Regions from separate parts of the Pseudomonas urethralis genome, predicted to be linked through region 4. Evidence: predicted binding sites of a transcription regulator. Region 4 holds the regulator's gene; each other region holds the start of a gene.
The links. The regulator FliA, encoded in region 4, starts transcription of late flagellar genes. The targets are predictions, from matches to a motif close to CTAAAGTTTNNNNNNNNNNNGCCGNTAA.

Region 1 (3,184 bases), on a different contig from region 4:
CGCTGGTGCAGGGTTCGGTGCTGGTCAGCAGCGCGGGCAGTGCTGGCGGCTACCGCCTTGGCCCTGGCATGCAGGCCAGCTACCACACGGGTGATTTCGAGCCGCAACTGGCCGAGAACAGCGACTACGACAACAGCCTGGCCTGGCGCAACGGCAAGCTGGTGCTCGACAACCTGAGCCTGGAGCAGGCCCTGCCGGTGATCAACCGCTACCTCGAGGCCCCGCTGCTGCTGGCCGACCCCGGCACCGGGCGCATCCGCATCAGCGGCATCTACAACACCGGCGAGGTCGAGCGGCTGGTGGACAACCTGCCCAAGGTGTTGCCGGTGTACCTGACCCGCAGCAAGGACGGCAGCACCGTCCTCAACAGCATTTCCCCACCACCCGACAAGGGCTGACGCCTTACAGCGTCATCGCCGCCAGCCAGCCGAACGCCAGCAGCGGCAGGTTGTAGTGAAGGAAGGTGGGGACCACCGTGTCCCAGATGTGGTGGTGCTGGCCATCCACATTCAGCCCGGAGGTCGGGCCGAGGGTCGAATCCGACGCAGGCGAGCCGGCATCGCCCAGGGCTCCTGCAGTGCCGACGATGCATACCGTGGCCAAGGGATCGAAGCCCAGCTGCACGCACAGCGGCACAAAGATCGCAGCCAGGATCGGCACCGTCGAGAACGACGAGCCGATGCCCATGGTCACCAGCAACCCCACCAGCAACATCAGCAAGGCGCCAATGCCCTTGCTGTGGTCGATCCACTGCGCGGAGGCCTCGACCAGGCTTTTGACCTCGCCGGTGGCCTTCATCACATCGGCAAACCCGGACGCGGCGATCATGATGAAACCGATCATGGCCATCATCTTCATGCCCTCGGTGAACAGGTCGTCGGTGTCCTTCCAGCGCACGATCCCCGACAGTGAAAAGATCAGGAAGCCCACCATGGCGCCGATGATCATCGAGTCCAGCCACAGTTGCACGACGAATGCCGCAGCGATCGCCAGCCCCGCCACCAGCAGGGTCAGCGGGTTGTACTGCACGCTGACCTGCTCGACCTGCTCGATGCGCGCCAGGTCGTAGTCGCGTTTCTTGCGGTAGCTGATGAACACCGCCAGCAGCAAGCCAGCCAACATGCCAGCGGCCGGGATGGCCATGGCATGGGTGACGTTGACCCCGCTGACATCGACCCCGGCACGGGCGACGTTGGCCAGCAGGATCTCGTTGAGGAAGATGTTGCCAAAGCCCACCGGCAGGAACATGTACGGCGTGATCAGGCCAAAGGTGATGACACAGGCGATCAGCCGACGGTCGATGCGCAGGCGCGTCAGCACGTACAGCAGTGGCGGCACCAGCAGCGGGATGAAGGCAATGTGGATGGGCAGGATGTTCTGCGACGACACCGCCACCACCAGCATCAGGCCGATCAGCAGCCATTTGACCTTGCCGCCGTTGGCATGGCCCTGCCGGTCGATCATGGTCAGGGCGCGGTCGGCCAGGGCATGGGCCAGGCCCGACTTGGCGATGGCCACGGCGAAGGCACCGAGCAGGGCGTAGGACAGTGCCACCGTGGCGCCGCCACCGAGGCCGCCGTTGAAGGCCTTGAGCGTGCCTTCGATGCCCAGCCCGCCCACCAGGCCACCGGCCAGTGCGCCGATGATCAGGGCGATGACCACATGCACGCGGGACAGGCTGAGTATGAGCATGATGCCGACGGCGGCGATCACTGCGTTCATGGTGTGGGGTTCCTCATAGCGGCAGACAAAAAAGCGCGCACTGTGACGGAGTGGGCGTTGGATGTCAAAAGCGCCATGTTGCGGCGAATTTCGCCGGCATTTTAAATTGAATGTTTGAATAAAGAAAAAAGCGCCAGGGCCGATACAGGGGGAGGCTCAGAGGTGCCTGCCTTCAGGTTTTCAGCGCTCGATCTCCCGGGCGCCAAATACCTCAAGCCAAACACCTCTGAGCCTCACCGCCAAACCCTTACTGCCAGAAAAAGGGACTCCCCATGCCTTTGCGACAACTTTCCATCCAGTGGAAGATCACCCTGCTCGCCGGTCTCTGCCTCGCCAGCATCGTCACCCTGCTCGTCGGCCTTTCACTGTACCGCATGGACCACAGCTCGGACCTGGTCAAGGCCAGCAGCATGCAGATGCTCAGCGAGGCCGCGCAGTCGCGTATCGAGTCGCAAGGTGAGGTCCAGGCCCTGAACATTCGCCGCCAGTTCATGGACGCCTACCAGTACGGTGCAGGGTTCTCGCGCCAGGTCATGTTCTTGCGTGAACAGGCGGAAAAACGTTTCCTCGATGCGTTCGACCTGCGCGAAGACATGACTCGCCAGGTGCGCGCCGCGCTGCAGGCCAACCCCGACCTGCTCGGCCTGTCGCTGGTGTTCGAGCCCAACGCACTGGACAACAAGGACAGCCTGTTCGCCGGCAAAGCCGAGCTGGGCAGCAACGAAACCGGGCGCTTCGCCCTGTACTGGTCGCAGCCACGCGCCGGCCAGCTGACCGCCATGGCGCTGCCCGAACACGACATGGCCAACACCGAGATCGGCCCCAGCGGCCAACCGGCCAACACCTGGTGGACCTGCCCGCGCAGCACCGGCAAGGTCTGCGTGGTAGAGCCGTACTTCTATGACATCGACGGTCAGCGCGTGCTGATGACCAGCATCGTCTTCCCGCTGGCGGTCAACGGCAAGATCATCGCCACCCTGTCCATCGACATCAACCTCAACAGCCTGCAGGCCTTGAGCCAGGACGCCAGCCGCAGCCTCTACGAGGGCCGCACCACGGTCGGTATCCTCAGCCCGGTCGGCCTGCTGGCCGGCTACAGCGCCGACGCCAGCAAGCTGGCCCAGCGCTTCGACCAGGTCGACCCGCGCCAGGGCGCCGAGCTGGTGCGTAAGCTGGCCACTGGCAAGCTGAACATCGTCCACGACGAGGCACGTCTGAAAGTGCTGGCCGCCTTCGAGCCGGTCCCCGGTGCCCAGCCCTGGGGCGTGCTGCTGGATGTGCCGGAAAATGCCCTGACCGGCCCCGCCGAAGCACTCAAGCAAGAGCTGGACACCCTGAACACCAGCGGCACCCTGCTCGAACTGGGCCTGGGCCTGGCTGCCGCGATCGCCGGCCTGTTGCTGGTCTGGCTGATGGCCCGTGGCGTGACCAGGCCGATCCTCGGCGTGGCGGCGATGCTCAA
Region 2 (3,184 bases), on a different contig from region 4:
CTGCCGATGTCGAACATCGGCCGGTTCTCAGCGTCCATGATCTGGATGCGCAGGCCGTCCTGGGTGATCTCGAACAGGATCTGGTCCTTGAACTTCTGCAGCTGCGGGTTTTCCTCAACCTTGTTCTGCAGTTCCTGCAACAGCAGTTCGAGGCGTTCGCGCTCGACCTGTTCGGCCATGGTCTCGACCTGGTCCTTGTCCAGCTGGATGCTGGTATCAGGCGTAGGTTCGGACTTCATTTCCGGGTTGATGGTCTTTTCCGGCGCCATCTGCGGCGAGCCGCCCAGGTCGATGACGTAAGGCGTGCCACTTTCGGAAAAACCGATCGGGTCCTTGAAGTAGCCGGCAATGGCGATCTTTTGTTCAGGCGTAGCCGTGGATAACAGCCACAGCACCAGGAAGAACGCCATCATCGCCGTGGCAAAGTCGGCGAAGGCGATCTTCCAGGCACCGCCATGGTGCCCGCCACCGAAGCGCTTGACGCGCTTGATGATTATCGGCTGATTGTTCTCCATGACTCAGCGACCGCGAACCGCTTGTTCCAGCTCGGCGAAGCTTGGGCGATGCTTCGGATACAGCACCTTGCGCCCGAACTCGACGGCCAGCGAAGGCGGCATGCCGGAAGCCGAGGCCACCAGCGAGGCCTTGATCGACTCATAGAGATTGAGCTCTTCCTTGGCATCGTGCTCAAGGCACTTGGCCAGCGGGCCGAAGAAACCATAGGCGGCGAGAATACCGAAGAAGGTACCGACCAGCGCCGCACCGACGTGCAGGCCGATCGACTTCTGGTCACCATCACCCAGCGATGCCATGGTCACCACGATACCCAATACCGCCGCGACGATACCGAAGCCGGGCATGCCATCGGCGATGCCGCTGACGGCGTGAGACGGGTGCTCGAGCTCTTCCTTCATGCTCAGCAGCTCCATGTCGAACAGGCCTTCGAGCTCATGGGGCGCCATGTTGCCGGTGGACATGATGCGCAGGTAGTCGCAGATGAACGCGGTCATGCGCTCATCGCCCAGCACTGCCGGGTACTTGGCGAAGATCGGGCTGGCGGCGGCGTCTTCGATATCGCTCTCGATCGCCATCATGCCTTCGCGGCGGCTCTTGTTGAGGATTTCGTACACCAGGCCCAGCACTTCCAGGTAGAACGTATGGGTGAAGCGAGAGCCGAACATCTTCATCGACTTCTTGATTACATGCATGGTCATGTAACCCGGGTTCGCCTGCATGAAGGCGCCAAAGGCTGCACCGCCAATGATCAGCACTTCGAACGGCTGGATCAGCGCCGCGATCTTGCCGTGGGAGAGTACATATCCGCCGAGCACGCTCGCGAATACGACGATGATGCCGATAATTTTAGCCATAGGATCAAAGCACTTGCTGTCGTGGTCAGGGAGAGGGACGGGAGCTTTAAAACTCTTCTTCTACTTATCGGCAGAACTGCGCCAGACTATAGCCACTCAAAGCGAAAAGCCAGTTCGGACTGATGCCAAAATGCCAATGGAATCCAAGGTGCCCACTCAGAATCCGCGTACCCTAGAGGCCTGGGTCAAGCTGCTTGATGGTGTTCGCGTGCCGGTACCCAAGCAGAGTTACGATCGGGTAATGGCCGCGATCAACGACAGTCGCCGCTCGTTGCGCGACATCGCCGAACTGATGCAGGACAGTCCCGCCCTGGTGCTGTCGGTGATGCGCGAGGCCAACCACCCCGCCAACGCCAGCCAGGCCGAACCGGCTGAAAGCCTGGAAATTGCCCTGAACCGCCTGGGCCTGGCACGTAGCAGGGAACTGCTGATGCGCCTGCCCGCCGTACCGGAAGACGACATCCCGCCGGTGCTGCGCCAATTCCTGTTGATCAGCCAGCATGCCGCACAACAGGCCAGCGGCCTTTTCGCCAGCCGCCTGGCGCGCCTGTGGCAGGAAATCCACTGGGGCAGCCTGCTGTTCCTCGCCCCTCTGTGGCCACTGGCCCTGGCCTACCCCAAGCTGCTTGACGCCTGGGAGCTGCGGGTCATCCACAAGGGCGAAACCGCGGCCGACGTGGAGCAGGAACTGTTCGGCGTGCGCATCTTCGCCCTGTGCCAGGCGATGGCCGAACACTGGCGCCTGCCCAAATGGGTGACCCAAGGCTATCGCCTGCTGCTCGAAGAACGCGACCAACTGGCCTCGGTACTGAGCATCGCCCGTGAAGAAGACCTGCTCAACCAGCAGCATCGCCTGGACGAGGCACCCGGATTGCGCCGCTGGTTCAACGAACCGGCCAACACCGTACTGCTGGCCAACAACCTGGCGCTGGCAGCCCAGGTCGGCTGGGACAACCCTCATTTGTTGCGCTGGCAACTGCTGACCGCGCTCTACCTGCAAACCTCCCTGGAAGACGTGCAGCAGCAGGTGCACCAACAAGCCGCCGCCAGCGCCCGGCGTCACGCCAGGCATGCACTGTTCCACCCCGCCGAAGCGCTGATCTGGCCTTGGCAGCAGCGTCGCCCGCACCCGGACATGCTCACGCCGCCACCACCCTCCAGCGACGACCTCGGCCGCTGGCGCAAGCTGTGCCAGGCGTTGTTGGCGCAGCCCAGCCCGTTCACCAACGCCGTGCACCTGGCTACCCAGGCGCGCGAAGCCATGCTCGCCTGCGGCATGCAGCGCATCATGCTGCTGACGCTGGACCGTGCCAGCGACCACCTGCGCGTGCAGCAGACCGCCGGCCTGCCCCAGGAGGCCGCCGCCATGGACTTGCCCTTGGCGCAGAACAGACTGTTGCAAAAGCTCATGAGCAAAGCCGGCCAATTGCGCCTGACGCCCGACAATCACGCCCAGTTCTCGGCACTGCTACCGGCACCGTTGCAGGCACTGTTCCGCAGTGAGCACCTGCTGCTGCGGTCGCTGGCAGTCAGCGACCAGGTGCTGATGCTGGCCGTGGCCGACCAGGGCGGCAAGCCACTGACCGATGTCAGCGTGCAAGCCTTCGGCAAGACTTCGCAATGTATCGAGCGTGCGTTGGCGGTGTTTGCCAACCGCGGCGCCTGAGCCTTGCGCTACAATCGCCCCTCTTTCCACACTGGAGACCGTGGATGACTGACTTTTCCGGCCTGCCTTTGGTGATCGAAGCCGCAGACTTGCTGCCGCGCCTGGATTCACCCCAGTTGATCCTGGTCGACCTGAGCAGCGCCAACCG
Region 3 (3,184 bases), on a different contig from region 4:
ATCATCTGCTCGATTTCCTGGGTCGAGGCCTGGGTGCGGTAGGCCAGCGTGCGCACCTCATCGGCCACCACCGCAAAACCGCGCCCGGCATCCCCGGCGCGAGCCGCCTCGATGGCTGCGTTGAGTGCCAGCAGGTTGGTCTGCTCGGACACCGAACGGATCACCTCAAGCACCTTGCCGATATCGCGCACCTGCCCCACCAGCTGCTCGAGATGGCCGCTGCTGGTCTGGATCTCGCGGGTCATGGCCTGGGTGCCATCGATGTTGTCGCTGACCTGCTGACGGCTTTGCTCCGCCAGCTGATTGGATTCATGGGTCGCCTGGGAGGTCGTCACGGCATTGCGTGCGACCTCTTCCACCGCCGTGGTCATTTCGGTGACGGCGGTGGCCGCCTGTTCCAGCTCCTGGCCCTGCTGGCGCAGGTTGTTGGCGCTTTCCTCGGTGACGGCATTCAACGCTTGCGCCGCGTCGGCCAGCTGCCGGGTGCAACTGCTGATCTTGCCCAAGGTATCGCGCTGGCTCTGCTGCATACGCTCCAGTTCATGGAACAGCTGGCCGATCTCGTTGCGTTGCTGAGCCTGCACCGGCACGCTCAGGTCGCCACTGGCAATGCGCTGGAAGTGCCGGCCCGCTTCACGCAATGGGTGCAGCACACGCTGGGCGATGAAGGCCCAGCACAGGCCGGCAAGCAACAATGTCACCGCCAACAACCCCAGGCTCAGCTGTTGCGCACGCTCCAGGCGACGGTCGGATTCCTGCATGATCTGCTGCCCGCGCTCGGTCAAGGCTGCAACCAGTTGCTGGCGCAGCGCCTGCAACCGGCCCATGGCATTGCCAGCATCGGTATTGACCCTGAAATACTGCTCCAGCGAGCGTTGCCGCGTGGCTTCGCGCTGCCCGTCTACCGCCCTGGCGTACTCGGCAAAGGTGGCTTGCAGCTCGCTGGCCACTGCGTGCAGCGCCGGCTCGCGGGTGTTTTCGACGAACTCGTCGACCAGCTTCTGGCTCTTGTCGTTCAGCTCGACCGACATCGCCATGCGCTTGTTCGCACTCTCGTCGTGGCCACCCAGCTGCTCGATGAAGCCCGAAGACACGTTGGCACTGGAGCGGATCGCCATCAGCAGGGCATTGTTCAGCCGGTCCGACTGGTGCGCGGTCCGATCCAGCTCGGTGATCTGCTCGTCGCTGCCCAGCGCCGCCCGCCAGGCACTGACGGTGGAAAACAACAAGGTCAGGCTGAACAACAACAGCACCCAGAACATTCCGGTACGGATCTTCAGGTCGGCAAACATGCGTGCGGTACTCCTTTTGTGCTGGTTGACGCCACTTCGGGTCGAGGTTTCGACGGTGGGTCAGCAGCTATCGGAGTCGCCGCCGCAGGCTTGAGCGCGCCCATACGGTTTGTGTTCGGTGACCGAACAGATGTTGCGTGCCGTGCGCTTAGGGCTAGGGCTTCAGTGCCGGCACCGCGTTGCTCGGCCCGAGCCGTTCGTCATAACGCAACAGGCGCCCGGCGTTGGTCAGCACCAACAGCGTACTGAGGTTGTGCAGCAGCGCGGCGATCATCGCACCGGCTGCACCCAGCAGGCCGAACGCGGCGGCTACCACAATCGCCAAGGTCCAACCCAGGCCGATCAGTACATTCACCTGCAGCGTGCGGCGGCACTGGCGGCTGAGGCGAATGCAGGTGGCCAGGCGCCGCAGGTCGCCGTTGATCAGCACGATATCCGCCGCAGCCAGGGCAATGTCGGCACCGTTAGCCCCCATGGCCACCCCGACCACACCGGCCTTCAGCGCCAGCGAATCATTGATGCCGTCCCCCACCACCAACGGGCGGAAGCCCAGCTGCAGCTCCTGGTTGACGTGGTGCATCTTGTCTTCCGGCAGCGCTTCGGCCACCACGCGCGTCATGCCGACCTGCTCGGCAATGGCTTCGGCGACACGGCTACGGTCGCCGGTCAGCAGCAACTGGCGCTGCAGGCCGAGCTCGCGCAGCTGCTGCATGGCCTCGGCAGACTCTGCCCGCAGGTTGTCGGCCAGCAGCAGCCAGGCGAGGAACTGCCCGTTTCGCGCCAGGCCGGCAATCGGGCCGTCATGCTCGGGCACGGGCGGCACCTGCAGACCGAGCTGGCGGAACAGCTCCGGGCGGCCCAGAGCCGCTTCACCCTCGACCGTGTGCGCCACCACACCAAAGCCCTGGCGTTCCTGGATGTCCAGCAGCGCCAGGTGCTGCTCATGGGGTACCAGCGCCGCCAGGGCGCGGCTGACCGGGTGGCTGCTGGCGGCGCCAAGGCTGGCCGCGAGCTTGACGATTTCGCCCTGCGGCACGGTCGCCGCAGTACCGACCACACTGCGCAGACGCAGGTCGCCGTAGGTCAGCGTGCCGGTCTTGTCGATCACCAGTGACGACAGGTCGGCCAGTTCCTCGAGGAAGGCCGAACCGCGGATCAGGATGCCATGCCGGGCAGCGACGGCTATCCCCGCCACCGCTGTCGCCGGCGCCGACAGCACCAGCGCGCACGGGCAGGCAGCCACCAGCACGGCCAGCATGGCCTGGGCATCGCGGGTGATGAACCAGGTCACGGCGGCAATCAGCAAGACCAGCACCAGGTAGCGCCCGGCGTGGCGTTCGAGCAGCCGGGTGATGGGCGGCTTGGCCTGCTCGGCGCGCTGCATCAGGGCGATGACCTTGCCCAAGGTGGAATCATCGCCCACCCGGGTGACTTCTACCCGCAGCAACCCATCCAGGTTGATCGAACCACCGTGGATATCCATGCCACTGGCGACTTCCAGCGGCACCGCCTCACCAGTGATCGGCGCGGTATCCAGGCTGGCCTGGCCTTGCAGGACGCGGCCGTCGGCCGGCACACGGTCACCGGCGCGCACCTCGACCTGGTCGCCTGGCTTGAGGCTGGCATTATCGACCTCGCGCACCTGGCCATCGGCATCGATCAGCCGCGCATGGCTGCGGGTCAGTTGCCCCAACGCGGCAATGGCCTCTTGCGAACCCAGCACACTGCGCTCTTCGAGCATGTGACCGAAGATCATGATGATCGGCAGCAGCGCCGCCGTGGCCAGGTCGCCGGTCGCCCAGGCGCCCAGCATGGCCAGGGCGATCAGTTGATCGGTGAGGCCATGCAGGCTGGGGTGCAGCAGGCTGTACCAGGCCGAGCGCAATACCGGG
Region 4 (3,184 bases):
GGCCGCACCCTCGGTGAGCTTGACCACATAGGACAGGCGCTCGGTGGCATCGGTGATCTGCGAGACTTCCTCGGCCTGCGGCATGCGCGGGTCGATCTGGAAGCTGACGATCGCGCTGTGCAGCTCACGGGTGAGCTTGCCGACCTCCTGGTACAGGCCACGGTCTCGGGTCTGGTTGAGCTGGTGGATCAGTTGCACGGCATCGCCGAAGTGGCCCTTCTCCAGGCTCGAGACCAATTCTTGCGCGTGCTTCTTGAGGGTCGACTCGAACTCCCCCAATGACGTATTTGATGATTCCATGGCGCCCCCCTGACGTGACTCAGCCGTTGACGCGCTCGAAGATCTTCTCGATCTTTTCTTTCAGCACCTGGGCAGTGAACGGCTTGACCACATAACCATTCACGCCGGCCTGGGCCGCTTCGATGATCTGGTCGCGCTTGGCTTCGGCGGTCACCATCAGCACCGGCATGGTCTTCAAGCGCTCGTGCGCACGTACCTTGCGCAGCAGGTCGATACCGGACATGCCCGGCATGTTCCAGTCGGTCACCAGGAAGTCGTAGTGGCCGCTTTCGAGCATCGGCAGCGCAGTGGTGCCGTCGTCGGCTTCTTCGGTGTTGGTGAAGCCCAGGTCACGCAACAGGTTCTTGATGATCCGCCGCATCGTCGAAAAGTCGTCAACGATGAGGATTTTCATGTCTTTGTTCAAGTAGACCTCCAAGCAGTCTCAAACGCGCTCGGCCCCGAGCGCGCGTATTCATTCAATTCGGTACAACGTGGAAAACGACTGCAACGACCCCCGGCTCAACGCGCCCGCCATTCCCCCAGGCGGCTGCGCAGGCGCGCGGCACACTGGCTGTGCAACTGACTGACACGCGATTCGCTGACCCCCAGCACCTCACCGATTTCCTTGAGGTTCAGCTCTTCGTCGTAGTACAGCGCCAGCACCAGGCGCTCACGCTCCGGCAGGTTGGCGATCGCATCGGTCAGGGCGGCCTGGAAGCGCTCGTCTTCCAGATCGCGTGACGGCTCGACCTGGCTACTGGCGCCGTCCTCGTGCAGCCCTTCGTGCTCGCCGTCCTGCAACAGGTCGTCGAAACTGAACAGGCGGCTGCCCAAGGTATCGTTCAAGATCCCGTAGTAATCATCGAGACTCAATTGGAGTTCGGCAGCAACTTCATGATCTTTAGCGTCGCGGCCAGTTCTTGCTTCCACGGCGCGCATCGCGTCACTGACCATGCGCGTATTACGGTGCACCGAACGCGGTGCCCAATCGCCCTTGCGGACCTCGTCGAGCATCGCCCCGCGGATGCGGATACCCGCGTAGGTTTCAAAGCTGGCGCCCTTGCTGGCGTCGTATTTGTTGGCCACTTCCAGCAGGCCGATCATGCCGGCCTGGATCAGGTCTTCGACCTGGACATTGGCCGGCAGGCGCGCCAGCAAGTGGTAGGCAATGCGCTTGACCAGCGGTGCATAGCGCTCCACCAGCTCGAACTGGGCGTCTTTCGACGCCTTGCTGTACATCTTGAAGCCGCTCGCGTTCATAGCACGGGCCCTGCGCTGGTGGGTTGCACCAGGCGCTCGACGAAGAACTCAAGGTGGCCGCGCGGGTTGGCAGGCAGCGGCCAGCTGTCAACCTTCTGCGCAATGGCCTTGAACGCCAGGGCGCACTTGGAGCGTGGGAAGGCCTCGTACACCGCGCGCTGCTTCTGCACCGCCTTGCGCACGCTTTCGTCGTAAGGCACGGCACCGACGTATTGCAGGGCGACGTCGAGGAAGCGGTCGGTGACCTTGGTCAGCTTGGCGAACAGGTTGCGCCCTTCCTGCGGGCTTTGCGCCATGTTGGCCAGCACGCGGAAACGGTTCATCCCGTAGTCGCGGTTGAGCAGCTTGATCAGCGCGTAGGCGTCGGTGATCGAGGTCGGCTCGTCGCACACCACGAGCAGCACTTCCTGGGCGGCGCGCACGAAGCTGACTACCGAGTCACCGATACCCGCAGCGGTGTCGATCACCAGCACATCGAGGTTGTCGCCGATCTCGCTGAAGGCCTGGATCAGCCCGGCATGCTGCGCCGGGGCCAGGTGCACCATGCTCTGCGTGCCGGAGGCGGCCGGCACGATGCGCACACCGCCAGGCCCCTGCAACAGCACGTCGCGCAGCTCGCAGCGCCCTTCGATGACATCGGCCAGGGTGCGCTTCGGGGTGAGGCCCAGCAATACGTCGACATTGGCCAGGCCAAGGTCGGCGTCCAGCAACATCACCCGGCGGCCGAGTTCAGCCAGCGCCAGGGACAAGTTCACTGAAACGTTAGTCTTGCCGACGCCACCTTTGCCACCGGTGACGGCGATCACCTGTACGGGATGCATGCTACCCATGTTCGTTGTTTACCTTGTCTCGCTTGGACCCAAGCCACACGCGGGGCAAGACTGCCAACCCCGGAATGTAGGTACTTTGCATACGCTTCATCCTCAACCCGCGCGCCGCGGGTTGTGGTAGAGATCAGCGAACATGTCGGCCATCGCCTCTTCGCTGGGCTCGTCCTGCAACTGCACATTGACCGCGCGGGTCACCAGTTGGTGCGGGCGTGGCAGGTGCAGGTCGTCAGGAATACGCGGGCCATCGGTGAGGTAGGCCACGGGCAGTTCATGACTGATGGCCAGGCTCAGCACATCGCCGAGGCTCGCCGTTTCATCGAGTTTGGTCAGGATGCAGCCGGCCAGGCCGCAGCGCTTGTAGCTATGGTAGGCGGCGGTCAGCACCTGCTTCTGGCTGGTGGTGGCCAGTACCAGGTAGTTCTTCGCGGCGATGCCACGCCCGGCCAAGCTTTCCAGTTGCATGCGCAGGGCCGGGTCGCTGGCCTGCAGGCCGGCGGTGTCGATCAGTACCACACGCTTGCGCAGCAGCGGCTCCAGCGCTGCAGCCAGCGATTGGCCAGGGTCGACGTAGGTCACCGGCACATTGAGGATGCGCCCCAGGGTCTTGAGCTGTTCCTGGGCACCGATGCGGAAGCTGTCCATGCTCACCAGGGCCAGGTTCTGCGGGCCGTACTTGAGCACATAGCGTGCCGCCAGCTTGGCCAGGGTGGTGGTCTTGCCCATGCCGGCAGGGCCGACCATGGCGATGACCCCGCCCTCTTCGATCGGCTCGATCTGCGGCACTTCGATCATCCGCGCCAGGTGCGCCAGCA

Region 1: a site for FliA is predicted at 1,841-1,868, ahead of L6D64_RS27245 (methyl-accepting chemotaxis protein). Genes of this name have one in related genera too.
Region 2: a site for FliA is predicted at 1,435-1,462, ahead of motA (flagellar motor stator protein MotA). Genes of this name have one in related genera too.
Region 3: a site for FliA is predicted at 1,360-1,387, ahead of L6D64_RS09325 (methyl-accepting chemotaxis protein). Genes of this name have one in related genera too.

Annotation. Positions count from the first base shown of each region.
Region 1 is NZ_BQIJ01000030.1:16,050-19,233, reverse strand. It holds gene L6D64_RS27255 (FecR family protein) at 1-398, shown strand, start outside; gene L6D64_RS27250 (Na+/H+ antiporter family protein) at 403-1,722, opposite strand; gene L6D64_RS27245 (methyl-accepting chemotaxis protein) at 1,995-3,184, shown strand, end outside.
Region 2 is NZ_BQIJ01000005.1:144,486-147,669, forward strand. It holds gene motB (flagellar motor protein MotB) at 1-515, opposite strand, end outside; gene motA (flagellar motor stator protein MotA) at 519-1,370, opposite strand; gene L6D64_RS10515 (HDOD domain-containing protein) at 1,501-3,036, shown strand; gene L6D64_RS10520 (rhodanese-like domain-containing protein) at 3,081-3,184, shown strand, end outside.
Region 3 is NZ_BQIJ01000004.1:337,478-340,661, forward strand. It holds gene L6D64_RS09325 (methyl-accepting chemotaxis protein) at 1-1,292, opposite strand, end outside; gene L6D64_RS09330 (heavy metal translocating P-type ATPase) at 1,447-3,184, opposite strand, start outside.
Region 4 is NZ_BQIJ01000001.1:246,367-249,550, forward strand. It holds gene L6D64_RS01095 (protein phosphatase CheZ) at 1-300, opposite strand, end outside; gene L6D64_RS01100 (chemotaxis response regulator CheY) at 320-694, opposite strand; gene fliA (RNA polymerase sigma factor FliA) at 802-1,542, opposite strand; gene fleN (flagellar synthesis regulator FleN) at 1,539-2,372, opposite strand; gene flhF (flagellar biosynthesis GTPase FlhF) at 2,466-3,184, opposite strand, start outside.